Regions from separate parts of the Streptomyces sp. LaBMicrA B280 genome, predicted to be linked through region 1. Evidence: riboswitches for the same ligand, from Rfam matches in the RefSeq annotation. Region 1 holds a riboswitch; the other holds the start of a gene.
The links. A riboswitch is a leader RNA that binds a small molecule or an ion and turns the genes downstream of it on or off. The one in region 1 is predicted to bind S-adenosylmethionine.
Positions count from the first base shown of each region.

Region 2: linked by a shared signal. The riboswitch ahead of ACLF5H_RS19175 (aminotransferase class V-fold PLP-dependent enzyme) and the one ahead of thrC (threonine synthase) in region 1 are both predicted to bind S-adenosylmethionine.

Region 1 is NZ_JBMJCT010000011.1:359,932-366,808, reverse strand. It holds gene ACLF5H_RS11925 (extracellular solute-binding protein) at 1-1,011, shown strand, start outside; gene ACLF5H_RS11920 (DUF3263 domain-containing protein) at 1,028-1,252, shown strand; gene otsB (trehalose-phosphatase) at 1,301-2,134, shown strand; gene ACLF5H_RS11910 (alpha,alpha-trehalose-phosphate synthase (UDP-forming)) at 2,122-3,549, opposite strand; gene ACLF5H_RS11905 (glucosyl-3-phosphoglycerate synthase) at 3,633-4,577, opposite strand; SAM riboswitch class I at 4,739-4,884, shown strand; gene thrC (threonine synthase) at 4,903-6,186, shown strand; gene ACLF5H_RS11895 (MoaD/ThiS family protein) at 6,183-6,461, shown strand.
Region 2 is NZ_JBMJCT010000021.1:46,145-53,021, reverse strand. It holds gene ACLF5H_RS19190 (Rieske 2Fe-2S domain-containing protein) at 1-441, shown strand, start outside; gene ACLF5H_RS19185 (cytochrome b) at 438-2,075, shown strand; gene trpD (anthranilate phosphoribosyltransferase) at 2,214-3,278, shown strand; SAM riboswitch class IV at 3,385-3,501, shown strand; gene ACLF5H_RS19175 (aminotransferase class V-fold PLP-dependent enzyme) at 3,664-5,004, shown strand; gene ACLF5H_RS19170 (Lrp/AsnC family transcriptional regulator) at 5,044-5,325, opposite strand; gene ACLF5H_RS19165 (rhomboid family intramembrane serine protease) at 5,322-6,059, opposite strand; gene ACLF5H_RS19160 (hypothetical protein) at 6,208-6,447, shown strand; gene ACLF5H_RS19155 (NYN domain-containing protein) at 6,500-6,877, shown strand, end outside.

The DNA.
Region 1 (6,877 bases):
CAGATCGGCGCGTACGCCGACTACGCGGCGGCCGGGAAGCTCTACGCGGCCTCCGACCTGCTCTCCATCCGCACCCAGGCGGACTTCCTCTCCCAGCTGTCCGACGCCGGCCAGTGGAGCCATACGCAGTACGGCATCCCCTTCGCCGCCTCCACCCGGGTGCTCTTCTACAACAAGACGCTCTTCGCGAGCGCCGGCATCACCACCCCGCCCACCAGCTGGGACGAGCTGGCCGCGGACGCCAAGGCGCTCAAGGCGAAGGGCGTGAAGTACCCCTTCGCGCTGCCGCTGGGCCCCGAGGAGGCGCAGGCCGAGACGATGCAGTGGATGCTCAGCGGCGGCGACGGCGGTACCGGGGGCACCGGCTTCACCGACGACATCGGCACCTACACCATCGACTCCGAGCAGAACGTGGCGACGTTCTCCTGGCTCAAGGACGACCTGGTCGCCAAGGGGCTGACCGGTCCGGTGGCGCCGGGCAAGCTGAACCGGGCGCAGGCGTTCGCGGCGTTCGCCGACGGGCAGGCCGCCATGGTCGACGGGCATCCCACGCTGATCCAGCAGGCCGAGGCGAAGGGCGTGCGCTTCGGCATGGTGCCGACGCCGAGCCGGACCGGACGGGCGCGGGCCTCGATGGGGGTGTCCGACTGGATGATGGCGTTCAAGCAGAACGGCCACGCCGACCAGATCGGCGACTTCCTGAACTACGTGTACAGCGAGAAGAACGTCCTCGACTTCTCCCGCGCCTACGGGCTGCTCCCGGTCACCACCTCCGCGTCCAACGCCATGAGCGCCTCGGACGCGGCGCCCGACAAGGCCCTGCACCCCTTCCTGGACCAGCTGGCCACGAGCGAGATGTATCCGGTGGGCAAGACCTCCTGGGCGCAGGTCAGCGCGGCCGTGAAGCAGAACATCGGCCAGGCCGTCGCGCCCGGCGGCAACCCCGCGGGCGTCCTCACCCGCCTCCAGGCCACGGCCACGGCGGCGGACAGCGCGGCCAGCGCCGACTGAGCGCTACGGTTTCCCCATGGAACTGGGTGAGCGGGAGAAGGAGATCCTCGCACTGGAGCGCCGGTCCTTCGCCGGGCCCGGCGCGAAGGAACGCGCCGTCCGCGAGGACCTCCACCTCTCCCCGGTCCGCTACTACCAGCTCCTGAACGCCCTCCTCGACGACGAGCGCGCCCTGGCCCACGACCCGGTCACGGTGAACCGCCTGCGCAGGATCAGGGAGACCAGACGCGCGGAGCGCTGAGGAGCGGCGCCAGGCGTGACAACCGCCCCCGCTGGATAGTGTCGGTACATGGATCCTCTGCCGAGCCCCGCCACCCAGGCCGGCCGGGACGGACTCGCCGCGCTGCTCGCCAACCCCACCGCCGCGGTGATCGGCCTGGACTTCGACGGCACCCTCGCCCCCATCGTCGCCGACCCCGAGCAGGCCCGCGCTCACCCTGCCGCCGTCGCCGCGCTCACCGCCCTCGCCCCCAAGGTCGCTCACGTCGCCGTGATCACCGGCCGGCCCGCCGGTGTCGCGGTCCGCTACGGCGGCTTCGCCGGTGTCCCCGGCCTCGATCACCTCACCGTCCTCGGCCACTACGGCGCCGAACGCTGGGACGCCACCACCGGCACCGTCACCGCCCCCGCCCCGCACCCCGGCGTCGCCGCCGTCCGCGCCGAACTGCCGGGCCTGCTGGACCGGGTCGGCGCCTGGCAGGGCACCTGGATCGAGGAGAAGGGCCGCGCCGTCGCCGTGCACACGCGCCGCGCGCAGGACCCGCAGGCCGCGTACGAGGCCCTGCGCGCCCCCCTCGCCGATCTCGCGACCCGCCACGGGCTGATCGTCGAACCCGGCCGGATGGTCCTCGAACTGCGCCCGCCCGGCATGGACAAGGGCGTCGCCCTCGGCGCGTACCTCCGCGAGACCGGCGCCGGATCCGTCCTCTACGCCGGTGACGACCTCGGCGACCTCCCCGCCTACGCCGCCGTCGACAAGCTCCGCTCCGAGGGCACCCCGGGACTCCTCGTGTGCAGCGGCAGCACGGAGGTCACCGAACTGGCCGAGCGGGCGGACCTGGTGGTCGACGGCCCCGAGGGCGTCGTCGCACTCCTCACCGCGCTGGCGGCTCAGCTGGACTGATCGTCCAGGGCGCCCAGCTGGTCCAGGAACCACCGGGCCGGCGGCAGCGCCGTGCCCGCCGCGGCCAGCCGCTTCGAGCGCTCGGCCCGCTCCGCCGCCGGCATGGTCAGCGCCGTGTGCAGGGCCTCGGCCGTGCCCGTGATGTCGTACGGGTTGACCGTGAGCGCGTCCTCGCCCATCTCCTCGTGCGCCCCCGCCTCCCGCGAGAGCACCAGCACACAGCCCTCGTCGGAGACGACCGGCACCTCCTTGGCGACCAGGTTCATGCCGTCCCGGATCGGGTTGACCAGCGCCACGTCGGCCAGCCGGTACGCGGCCAGGGAGCGGGCGAAGTCGTCCTTCACATGCAGCACCACCGGGATCCAACCCGGCGTCCCGTAGGCCGAGTTGATCTCCTCGGCGACCCGCTGCACCTGAGCCGTGTAGTCCCGGTACACGGCGAGGTCCTGCCGGGAGGGGTACGCGAACGCGACGTGCACGACCCTCTCCCGCCACTCGGGGTGCTCGTCCAGCAGCTGCCGGTACGCCAGCAGCCCGCGCACGATGTTCTTGGACAGCTCGGTGCGGTCGACCCGGACGACGGTCCGGCGGCCCTCGCCGATCTCCGCCCGCAGCGCCGCCATCCGCTCGGCCACGTCCGGCCGGTTCGACCGCTCCCGCAGGAACTCGGCGTCCGCGCCCAGGCCGTGCACCCCGATCCGCGTACCGGCGGGGATCCCGGGCCCCAGCACCGCGTGGCAGCACTCGGTGAACGCGTCCGCCCAGCGCCGGGTCAGGAACGCCGCCCGGTCCGCGCCGAGGATCCCGGTCAGCAGCTGTGCCGCGATGTCGTCCGGCAGCAGCCGGAAGTACTCCGCGGGCGCCCACGGCGTGTGCGAGAAGTGGCCGATGCGCAGATCGGGCCGGAGCCTGCGGAGCATCCGCGGGGCGAGCGCCAGGTGGTAGTCCTGGATCAGCACCGCCGCGCCCTCGCCCGCCTCCTCGGCCAGCGCCTTCGCGAACGCCCGGTTGTACTCCTCGTACGCCGCCCACCGCCGCCGGAACTCCGCGTCGAAGACGGGCTCCAGCGGGGTCTGGTACAGCATGTGGTGCACGAACCAGAGCACCGAGTTGGCGATCCCGTTGTACGCGGCGGCGAAGACCTCCGGGTCGATGTCCAGCATCCGCACCCGCTGCCCGCCGGTGTCCGCCTCCGGCAGCAGCCCGCCCTCCGCGCGGCGCACGGCCGCCCGGTCGCCGTCGCCCAGCGCGGCGCACACCCAGACCGCGTTCGTCTCCGGTCCGATCGCCGACAGACCCGAGACCAGTCCGCCGCCGCCCCGCTTGGCGCGCAGCGAGCCGTCCTCGCCCGTCTCGTACGAAACCGGGCCGCGATTGGACGCGACCAGCACCTCAGCACCGTGCGTGGAAGCCATGGTCCAGAACCTAGCCCGGCCCGGAAACACTCAAACCCGCGGACCGCTCCGGAACATCCGCGCAACGCGCCGTACCTGCGCTTTCACGCCACCCGGCGGCGGGCGTACTCCGCGATCTCGGTCATCGGCGGCCGCTCCTCGGTGTCCACCGCGTAGGTGCGCGGCTCGAAACCGGAGACCCCCCGCTCGAACTGGGTGAGCACGGGGCGCACCAGATGGCCGCGGGCCAGCCGCAGCTGGGCCGTGCGGTAGATGGCCGCCGCCATCCGGCCGAGCGCCTGCCCGTCCTGGTGCCGGTGCTTGCGCACCCCGACGTCCACCTGGGCCAGCGCGTCCAGGCCCACCAGGTGCAGCGCGTCCACCAGCATGCCCAGCTCGACCCCGTACCCGACCGGGAACGGCAGCTGTTCGAGCAGCGAGCGCCGGGCCGCGTACTCCCCGCCCAGCGGCTGCACGAAGCCCGCGAGCTGCGGCCAGTGCATGTTCAGCAGCGGGCGCGCCATCAGCTCGGTGACCCGGCCGCCCTGCCCCGCCGTACCGGCGAGCGGACGGTCGTACATCGCCTTGACCAGCTGCACGTCCGGCTCGGTGAGCAGCGGGCCGACGATGCCGAGGACGAAGTCGGAGGAGAACTCCCGCAGGTCCGCGTCGATGAAGCAGATGAGGTCCCCGGTGGCCACGAGCAGCGAGCGCCACAGCACCTCGCCCTTGCCCCGCACCGCGGGTATCCGGGGCAGGATCGCGTCCCGGTGCACCACCCGGGCGCCCGCCGCGGCGGCCACCTCGGAGGTGCGGTCGGTGGAGCCGGAGTCGATCACCAGGACCTCGTCGACGAGCGGCACCCGCTCCATCAGATCCCGCCGGATCGCCGCGACGATCTCGCCGACGGTCTCCTCCTCGTCGAGCGCGGGCAGCACCACGCTGATGGTCTGGCCGGTGCGCCCCTTCGCCGCCAGGACCTGGTGCGCCGGCCGATCGCGCACGGACCAGGAGCGGTTGCCCATCCAGCGCTCGACTTCTTCCAGCACGGTCCCCGGCTCCTCACGCTCGTCTCGCGGCTCGTCTCGCGGTACGGACGACTATCTCAACTCTCCAGGCCTTCGGTTACAGTCTTGAGCAACGCCGATGACCATCGCATGTCGGGGGTCGCGCGCGGACACACCGCAGCACTGCGGACACAATCGAATACCGCTCATCCAGAGGGGCAGAGGGACACGGCCCGATGAAGCCCCGGCAACCCTCCAGTCGGTTCTCGTTCTCATCACAGCGAGGCTCCCGGCTAGGGAAGGTGCCAAATCCGTCTCACGGCGAAGTGCGTCGTGAGGAAGATGAGGAGAAAGGGCCTCGCCTCCCATGGCTGTGCAGACAGTTGCCACCTCCGGTACCCCCACCGTCGATCTCGGCCCCGCCGCCGCCCTCAGCTGTCGCGAATGCGGCCACCGCGTCCCGCTCGGCCCGGTCTTCGCCTGCGCGGAATGCTTCGGCCCGCTGGAGATCGCCTACGACTTCTCCGCCTACGACACCGAAGAGCTGCGCAAGCGGATCGAGGACGGCCCCGCCAACATCTGGCGCTACGCCCCGCTGCTGCCGGTCCCGGCCGATGTCGCGGACAAGCCGAACATCAACCCCGGCTGGACCAAGCTGGTCAAGGCCGACAACCTGGCCCGCGAGCTCGGCGTCACCGGCGGTCTGTACGTCAAGGACGACTCCGGCAACCCGACCCACTCCTTCAAGGACCGGGTCGTCGCCCAGGCCCTGGAGGCGGCCCGCGCCTTCGGCTTCACCACCCTGTCCTGCTCCTCCACCGGCAACCTGGCCGGTGCCGTCGGCGCCGCCGCCGCCCGCGCCGGGCTGCGCTCCTGCGTGTTCATCCCGCACGACCTGGAGCAGGGCAAGGTCGTCATGGCCGCGGTCTACGGCGGTGAGCTGGTCGGCATCGAGGGCAACTACGACGATGTGAACCGCTTTTGCTCCGAGCTGATCGGCGACCCGGCCGGCGAGGGCTGGGGCTTCGTCAACGTGAATCTGCGGCCGTACTACGCCGAGGGCTCCAAGACCCTGGCGTACGAGATCTGCGAGCAGCTCGGCTGGCAGCTGCCGGACCAGATCGTGGTCCCGATCGCCTCCGGCTCCCAGCTCACCAAGATCGACAAGGGGCTCCGGGAGCTGATCGAGCTGGGGTTGGTCGAGGACCGGCCGTACAAGATCTTCGGCGCCCAGGCCGAGGGCTGCTCGCCGGTGTCGACGGCCTACAAGGCGGGCCACGACGTGGTCCGGCCCCAGAAGCCGGACACCATCGCCAAGTCCCTCGCCATCGGCAACCCGGCCGACGGCCCCTACGTCCTGGACATCGCCCGGCGCACCGGCGGCGCGGTGGAGGACGTGACGGACGAGCAGGTGGTGGCCGCGATCAAGCTGCTGGCCCGCACCGAGGGCATCTTCGCCGAGACGGCGGGCGGCGTGACCGTCGGCGTCACGCGGAAGCTGATCGAGAGCGGGGCGCTCGACCCGGCGAAGACCACCGTCGTCCTCAACACCGGCGACGGTTTGAAGACCCTCGACGCGGTGGCCGGCACCGGCCTGACCGCCACCATCCGCCCGAACCTGGACTCCTTCCGAGAGGCTGGCCTCGCATGAGCGTGACCGTTCGCATCCCCACCATCCTGCGCACCTACACCGGCGGACAGGCCGAGGTCGCCGCCGAGGGCACCACCCTCGGCGAGGTCATCGAGGACCTGGAGAAGAACCACACCGGCATCGCCGCCCGCGTTCTGGACGACCAGGGCAAGCTGCGCCGGTTCGTGAACGTCTACGTCAATGACGACGACGTCCGTTTCGAGCAGGGCCTTCAGACCTCCACCCCGGACGGCGCGGGGGTCTCCATCATCCCGGCGGTGGCCGGCGGCTGCTGACCGGATGATCGATCATTACCTTAGGTAATGACGGTCACCAAAAGTGCATCGGATTGCCCTCTCCGTGAGAGAAGCGGAGGGGGCAATTCTGCGTGATTGAGCGCGGTACAGTTGGGGAACGCGCCCTCCGGTGATCGAGGGTAAGCCCTCGATTCTCTTCCGCGGGCCCGATAAGAAGTAGCCAAAATGCACGGGCTTTCCGCGGCTTTTGTGTCTTTTACGGGGCCCGACTTGCCCTGCATTCGGATGAATTCTCCCCACATTCCGGATCGTTCGCGTCCAGAATTCTCGTCCAATTGACCTGTTGCAGACGGCAGTTGGACAGATACATTCAGCCGCGGTCGACGCGTTCCGGCGCACGCCCCCGACACATCGGGGGGCGAGGTCTGACCCGGGTCCGCGAAGTGCGGATCTGT
Region 2 (6,877 bases), on a different contig from region 1:
AACATGAACACCAACCAGCCGCTGCGTCCCGAGGACATCGCCGTGGGCTCCCTCACCTTCGCCAAGCCGGACGGCTTGGAGGAGACGGACGAGGAGTTCCAGAACGAGCTGGGCAAGGCCGCGCTGATGATCGTCCGGCTCCAGCCGGACAACATCAAGGACAAGCGCGAGCTCGACTGGTCGCACGAGGGCGTCGTCGCGTTCTCCAAGATCTGCACCCACGTCGGGTGCCCGATCTCGCTGTACGAGCAGCAGACGCACCACGTGCTGTGCCCGTGCCACCAGTCCACCTTCGACCTCTCCGACGGCGCCCGAGTGATCTTCGGCCCCGCCGGCCACGCCCTGCCGCAGCTGCGCATCGGCGTGGACAGCGAGGGTTACCTCCAGGCGCTCGGCGACTTCGAGGAGCCCGTCGGTCCTGCATTCTGGGAGCGCGGATGAGTACTACGGCGAACGACACCTCCCGCGCACGCGGGAAGGCCCCGGCCGGCGAGCGCATCGCCGACTGGGCCGACGGCCGGCTCGGGATCTACTCCCTGGCCAAGGCCAACATGCGCAAGATCTTCCCCGACCACTGGTCGTTCATGTTGGGCGAAGTGTGCATGTACAGCTTCATCATCATCATCCTGACGGGTGTCTATCTGACACTGTTCTTCCACCCGTCGATGAACGAGGTCGTGTACCACGGCAGCTATGTCCCGCTCCAGGGGCAGATGATGTCGGAGGCGTTCAACTCGACCCTGCACATCTCCTTCGATGTGCGCGGTGGTCTGCTCGTCCGGCAGATCCACCACTGGGCCGCGCTGATCTTCCTGGCCGGCATGTTCGTGCACATGATGCGTGTGTTCTTCACCGGCGCGTTCCGCAAGCCGCGTGAGATCAACTGGCTGTTCGGCTTCCTGCTGTTCGTCCTCGGCATGTTCACCGGTTTCACCGGTTACTCGCTCCCGGACGACCTGCTCTCCGGCACCGGTGTGCGCTTCACCGAGGGTGCGATCCTGTCCATGCCGATCGTCGGCACGTACATCTCGTACTTCCTCTTCGGCGGTCAGTTCCCCGGCCACGACTTCGTCGCCCGGTTCTACTCGATCCACATCCTGCTGCTGCCGGGCATCATGCTCGGCCTGATGGTGGCGCACCTGATCCTGGTCTTCTACCACAAGCACACGCAGTTCGCGGGTCCGGGCAAGACCAACAACAACGTCGTCGGCATGCCGCTGCTGCCGGTCTACATGGCCAAGGCCGGAGGCTTCTTCTTCCTGGTCTTCGGTGTCATCGCGGCCATCGCCGCGGTCGCGCAGATCAACCCGATCTGGGCCATCGGCCCCTACCGGGTCGACCAGGTCTCCACCGGCGCCCAGCCCGACTGGTACATGGGCTTCGCCGAGGGGCTGATTCGCTTCATGCCGGGCTGGGAGATCAACTTCTGGGGCCACACGCTGGTCCTGGGCGTGTTCATCCCGCTGGTCCTCTTCGGTGTGGTGCTGGGCGCGATGGCCGCCTACCCGTTCATCGAGTCCTGGATCACCGGCGACAAGAGCGAGCACCACATCCTGGACCGCCCGCGCAACGCCCCGACCCGTACGGGCCTCGGTGTCGCCTGGGTGACGATGTACATGATCACGCTGGTCGGTGGTGGCAACGACCTGTGGGCCACCCACTTCCACCTGTCGATCAACGCCGTGACCTGGTTCGTGCGGATCTTCTTCTTCGTCGGTCCGGTCATCGCGTTCATCGCCACCAAGCGGATCTGCCTCGGTCTCCAGCGCCGCGACCGCGACAAGGTGCTGCACGGTCGCGAGACCGGCATCATCAAGCGGCTGCCGCACGGTGAGTTCATCGAGGTGCACGAGCCGCTCAGCCAGGAGCAGCTGCACACGCTCACCACGCACACGCAGTACGCGCCCGCCGAGATCGGCCCCGCGGTCGACGAGAACGGTGTCGAGCGCAAGGTGACGGCGTCCGAGAAGCTCCGGGCGAAGCTGTCCACCGCCTACTACGGCGAGGACAACCAGATCCCGAAGCCGACCTCCGAGGAGTACAAGGAGATCACGAGCGGCCACGGCCACCACTGATCCCCGCGTCGCCACGCCACAGAGGGGCCCCGTCCGCGAGCCGGACGGGGCCCTTCCCCGTGCCGGGGGCTCGATAAGGTGGGTACGGGTTCTCCCCACCGAGCACCACCGAACATGACTTTTCCCTAGGAGCGGCTGATGAGCGCTGTGACCCCCGCTGGAGGCGACACCGCGGCGGGCCGCTCCTGGCCCGTCCTGCTGAACGGCCTGCTGACCGGCCAGAACCTGTCCGCGGACGACACCGCCTGGGCGATGGACCTGATCATGCGGGGCGAGGCGACCGACGCCCAGATCGCCGGGTTCATGGTGGCGCTGCGCGCCAAGGGCGAGACCGTCGAGGAGATCTCCGGTCTCGTGCGCACCATGTACGAGCACGCGAACGTGATCGAGGTGCCCGGCCCGGCCGTGGACATCGTCGGCACCGGCGGGGACGGCGCCAAGACGGTGAACATCTCCACCATGTCCTCGATCGTGGTCGCGGGCACCGGCGCCAAGGTCGTCAAGCACGGCAACCGTGCCGCCTCCTCCGCCTCCGGCTCCTCCGACGTCCTGGAGAAGCTGGGCATCAACCTCCAGCTGACCCCGAGGCGGGTCGCCGAGGTCGCCGAGGAGGCCGGCATCACCATCTGCTTCGCGGTGAAGTTCCACCCCTCGCTGCGTCATGTCGCCGCCGCACGTGGCCAGTTGGGCATCCGTACGACCTTCAATGTGCTCGGCCCGCTGACCAACCCGGCGAAGGTGCGCGCCCAGGCGGTGGGCGTCGCCGACCCGCGGATGGCGCCGGTGGTGGCCGGGGTCTTCGCCGAGCGCGGCAACTCCGCGCTGGTCTTCCGCGGCGACGACGGCCTGGACGAGCTGACCGTCACCGCCACCTCCCGGGTCTGGGTGGTGCGCGACGGCAAGGTCTCCGAGGAGGTCTTCGACCCCCGGGACGTCGGCATCGAGCTGGTCCCCGTGGAGGCCCTGCGCGGCGCGGACGCGGCTTATAACGCGGAGGTCGCCCGCCGGGTGCTGGACGGCGAGCGGGGGGCCGTACGGGACGCGGTGCTGCTGAATTCGGCGGCGGCCCTGGTGGCCCTGGAGCCGACCGACGCCCCGCTCACCGAGCAGCTGCGCGAGCAGATGGTGAAGGCGGCCGAGTCCATCGACTCGGGCGCGGCCAAGCGCACGCTGGAGCGCTGGGTGGCCGCCAGCAACGCCTGACGGCCTGACGGCCTGACGGCCTGACGGCCCCAGGCCGGCGGCTGATCGTCCCGCGATCCGGACACGGGTTGCGGGACCTCGATCTTTTCGCGTACGTTCCCTGCCAGGTCATGAGTGACAGTCATGAGGCCCCGGCCGACTGTCCGGCAACCCTCCGTCCGTGGCGGGGTGCCCCGGGTGAGGACCAGGTCGTAGGCAGCGAGGTCTACGGCAAGCGCGGACCCCTCGGGCGCTGTTGACAGCGCCGGGCCAGGGGTCCTGGTCGGCCGAGGGAGCCTCCCGTGAGCAAGCGAATGCGCTAGGGCCGCTGAGCCCCGCCTCCGCGCACCCCTTTCACCTTTCTTCCGTACGCCTCCTTCGGCGTGCGTTCTCACGGGAGTTCCCCATGTCTGTCTCCACCGTCGCCGTCGACCCGTCGATTTCCACCCCGCTGCCCGTTCTGGGGCGAGATGTCACCGTGCCGCTCGTCACCGGCGGCACCATCACCTACGCGGCCCTCGACTACGCGGCCAGCGCCCCCGCCCTCCAGCGCGTCTGGGACGACGTCGCCGCCTACGCGCCGTACTACGGCAGCGTCCACCGGGGCGCCGGGTACCTCTCCCAGTTCTCCACCGACCTGTTCGAGAAGGCCCGCCGCACGGTCGCGGAGTTCCTCGGCTGCCGCGCCGACGACCAGGTGGTCTTCACCCGCTCGACCACGGACTCGCTGAACCTGCTGGCCCGGGTGGTCCCGGCCGACTGCCGGGTCTTCGTCTTCGAGACCGAGCACCACGCCTCGCTGCTGCCCTGGCGGGAGGACCAGGTCAGCTACCTGGACGCGCCGCGCAGCCCGGCGCAGGCCGTCGAGACGCTGGAGCGGGCCCTCGCCGACCGGGACCCGTACGGCCCGGCCCTGGTCTGTGTCACCGGCGCCTCCAATGTCACCGGCGAGCTGTGGCCGGTGCGTGAGCTGGCCGCCGCCGCGCACGCGCACGGCGCCCGGATCGTCCTGGACGCCGCCCAGCTGGCCCCGCACCACCCGGTCTCCCTCGCCGACCTGGACGTCGACTGGGTCGCGCTCTCCGGGCACAAGCTGTACGCCCCGTTCGGCGCGGGCGTGCTGGCCGGGCGCGCGGACTGGCTGCGGGACGCCGAGCCGTACCTCGCGGGCGGCGGCGCCAGCCGCAGCGTCGCCCGGCGCGCGGACGGAGGCGTGCAGGTGGAGTGGCACGAGAGCGCCGCCCGGCACGAGGCGGGCTCCCCGAACGTCATCGGCGCCTACGCCGTCGCCTCCGCCTGCCAGGCCCTCACCGAGGCCGGCTGGGACGCGCTGGTCGCCCGCGAGCAGTACCTGATCGACCGGGTGCGCGCGGGCCTCGCCGAGATCCCGCAGGTCAGGGTGTTGTCCCTGTTCGGGGACGACGCCCCGCGGGTCGGCGTGCTCTCCTTCGTGGTGGACGGCTGGAACAGCTCCCACTTCGCGGCCGCGCTCTCCGCCGAGTACGGCATCGGCGTCCGCGACGGCCTCTTCTGCGCCCACCCGCTGCTGCGCACCCTGCTGGGCTCGGCCCCGGAAACCCCCGCGGAGTGCGGCGCCCCGTCCCTGAACGCCCTTCGCGCGAGCTTCGGCGCGGGCACCCCGGACGAGCATGTGGACCGCTTCGTCACGGCCGTACGGCAGCTGGTGACCGAGGGCGCGAAGTGGACGTACCGCACGCAGGAGGGGCGCTGCGTGCCGGTGGCGTAGCGGGCTGAACGGGCCGACGAGGCGGCTTTCGGCGGACGGTCAGGAGTCCAGGCCGATCGCGAACGCCGCCTCCAGGTCGTGCTGGGAGTACGTCCGGAACGCCACATGCGTGTCCGTCGCCTCGACGCCCGGGATCTTGCTGATCCGGCCGGGGATCACATCGGCCAGGTCCTCGTGCTCCCGCACCCGCACCATGGCGATCAGGTCGTACGTACCGGTGACGGAGAAGACCTCGCTCACCGACTCCAGCGAGGCGATCTGCTCGGCGATCTCGGGAATCCGGTCCACGCTGGTCTTGATCAGGACGATCGCGGTGATCACGGCTGGTTCTCTCCCTCGGGGGCCGGTTCAGATGCGCATTTCACTCTATCCCCACGCCCGTGGCGCACCCACGCGTAGACGAACCCCGCCCCGAACCCCACCAGGTGCGCCAGATACGCCACCCCCGGCCCCTGCGCCGAGCGCCCCGCCGCCAGCCACTGGAGCGTCACCCAGAACGGCAGCACGACCCACGCGGGAAAGCGCAGCGGCAGGAAGAAGAGGAACGGCAGGAGACTGGTGACACGGGCCCGCGGGAACAGGAAGAGAAACGCCCCGAGCACCGCCGAGATCGCCCCCGACGCGCCCACCAGCGACTGCTCGGAGGTGTCGTTGGCGACCGCGTAGCCCAGCAGGGCCAGATAGCCGCAGCCGATGTAGAAGAGGGTGAACTCCACCCGGCCCATCCGCTCCTCGGTCAGCACGCCGAAGACGAGGAGGAAGAGCATGTTGCCGAGCAGATGCACCCAGTTGCCGTGCACGAACAGCGCCGTGACCGGGGTCAGCGCATGCGCCAGGGGCCCGGCGAACAGTTCGGCCGGGACCACCCCCCAGGTCCTGAAGTACACCCGCTGCGCGTCCTGGAGCACATACCCGGTGCCGTATCCGGGGACGATCCCGGAGGCCGGGCCCAGGACGAAGATCAGACAGCACAGGGCGATCAGGCCGTACGTCATCGGCGCGTCCCGAAGTGCCCTGGAAGTCCTGCCGGCCGCCGCGCTCCACTCGCTGATCATGAACACAGAGCATGACGTAACCGGACGCAAGCTGACAGACCGCCTCGCCGCCTTGGATGGACGGGCGGCGAGAGGCCGCCAGGCCGTAGGGTTACGAGCCACACGCGTCGGCCCGCCGGCGCGGTCCGACCGACCTGAGAAGGGCACGATGACGGTTCCCCAGCCGACCGCCACGACGCGATGGCGCTGCACCCTGTGCGGCAACCTCACCCGCTTCGACGTCACGCGCTCCTCGAAGGCCGTGGAGTATGTCCACCTCGACCTGGCGGGCGAGCCGACGGTGGAGGAGCGCCAGGTGGTCAGTGAGACCATCGAATCGGTGCGCTGCCGCTGGTGCAACGCGGTGGACCAGGTGGAACTCGTGGACAGGCCGGGCACCGACTCCTGACGGGGCCGGGCCCGAAGAGGCATTTCTTCGGCAAGACAGTGGGGTGTGACGGATGGTGGAGAGCGCAGGCGGGGGGCCGGGCGACGGCACCGCTGAGGTGCTTGACCGTCCGCTGTCCGACGGGGTGCGCCGCAGGGTCGTCGCGATCGTCTCCGAGTGCTTCGGCAAGCTGACGGTGGCGGAACTGCCCGCCCAGCTGCGACAGTACGCCCGGTTCGCCCCGAATCGTCGCGCGAAGTTCGCCGGGAACGCGATGGCCGCGGCGCTGGAGACCGACACGCTGTTCCGGCAGCGGATCGGCGAGAAGTTCCGCGCCGCGCAGCCGGAGCTGGCCGGTGCCCTGGAGGCCGGCTCCGTGCCCGCGGCCGTCGACCCGCTCGATGTGGCGGCGGCCGCCTGTGTGCTGCGCCCGGCGGGCTGGGTGAAGCTG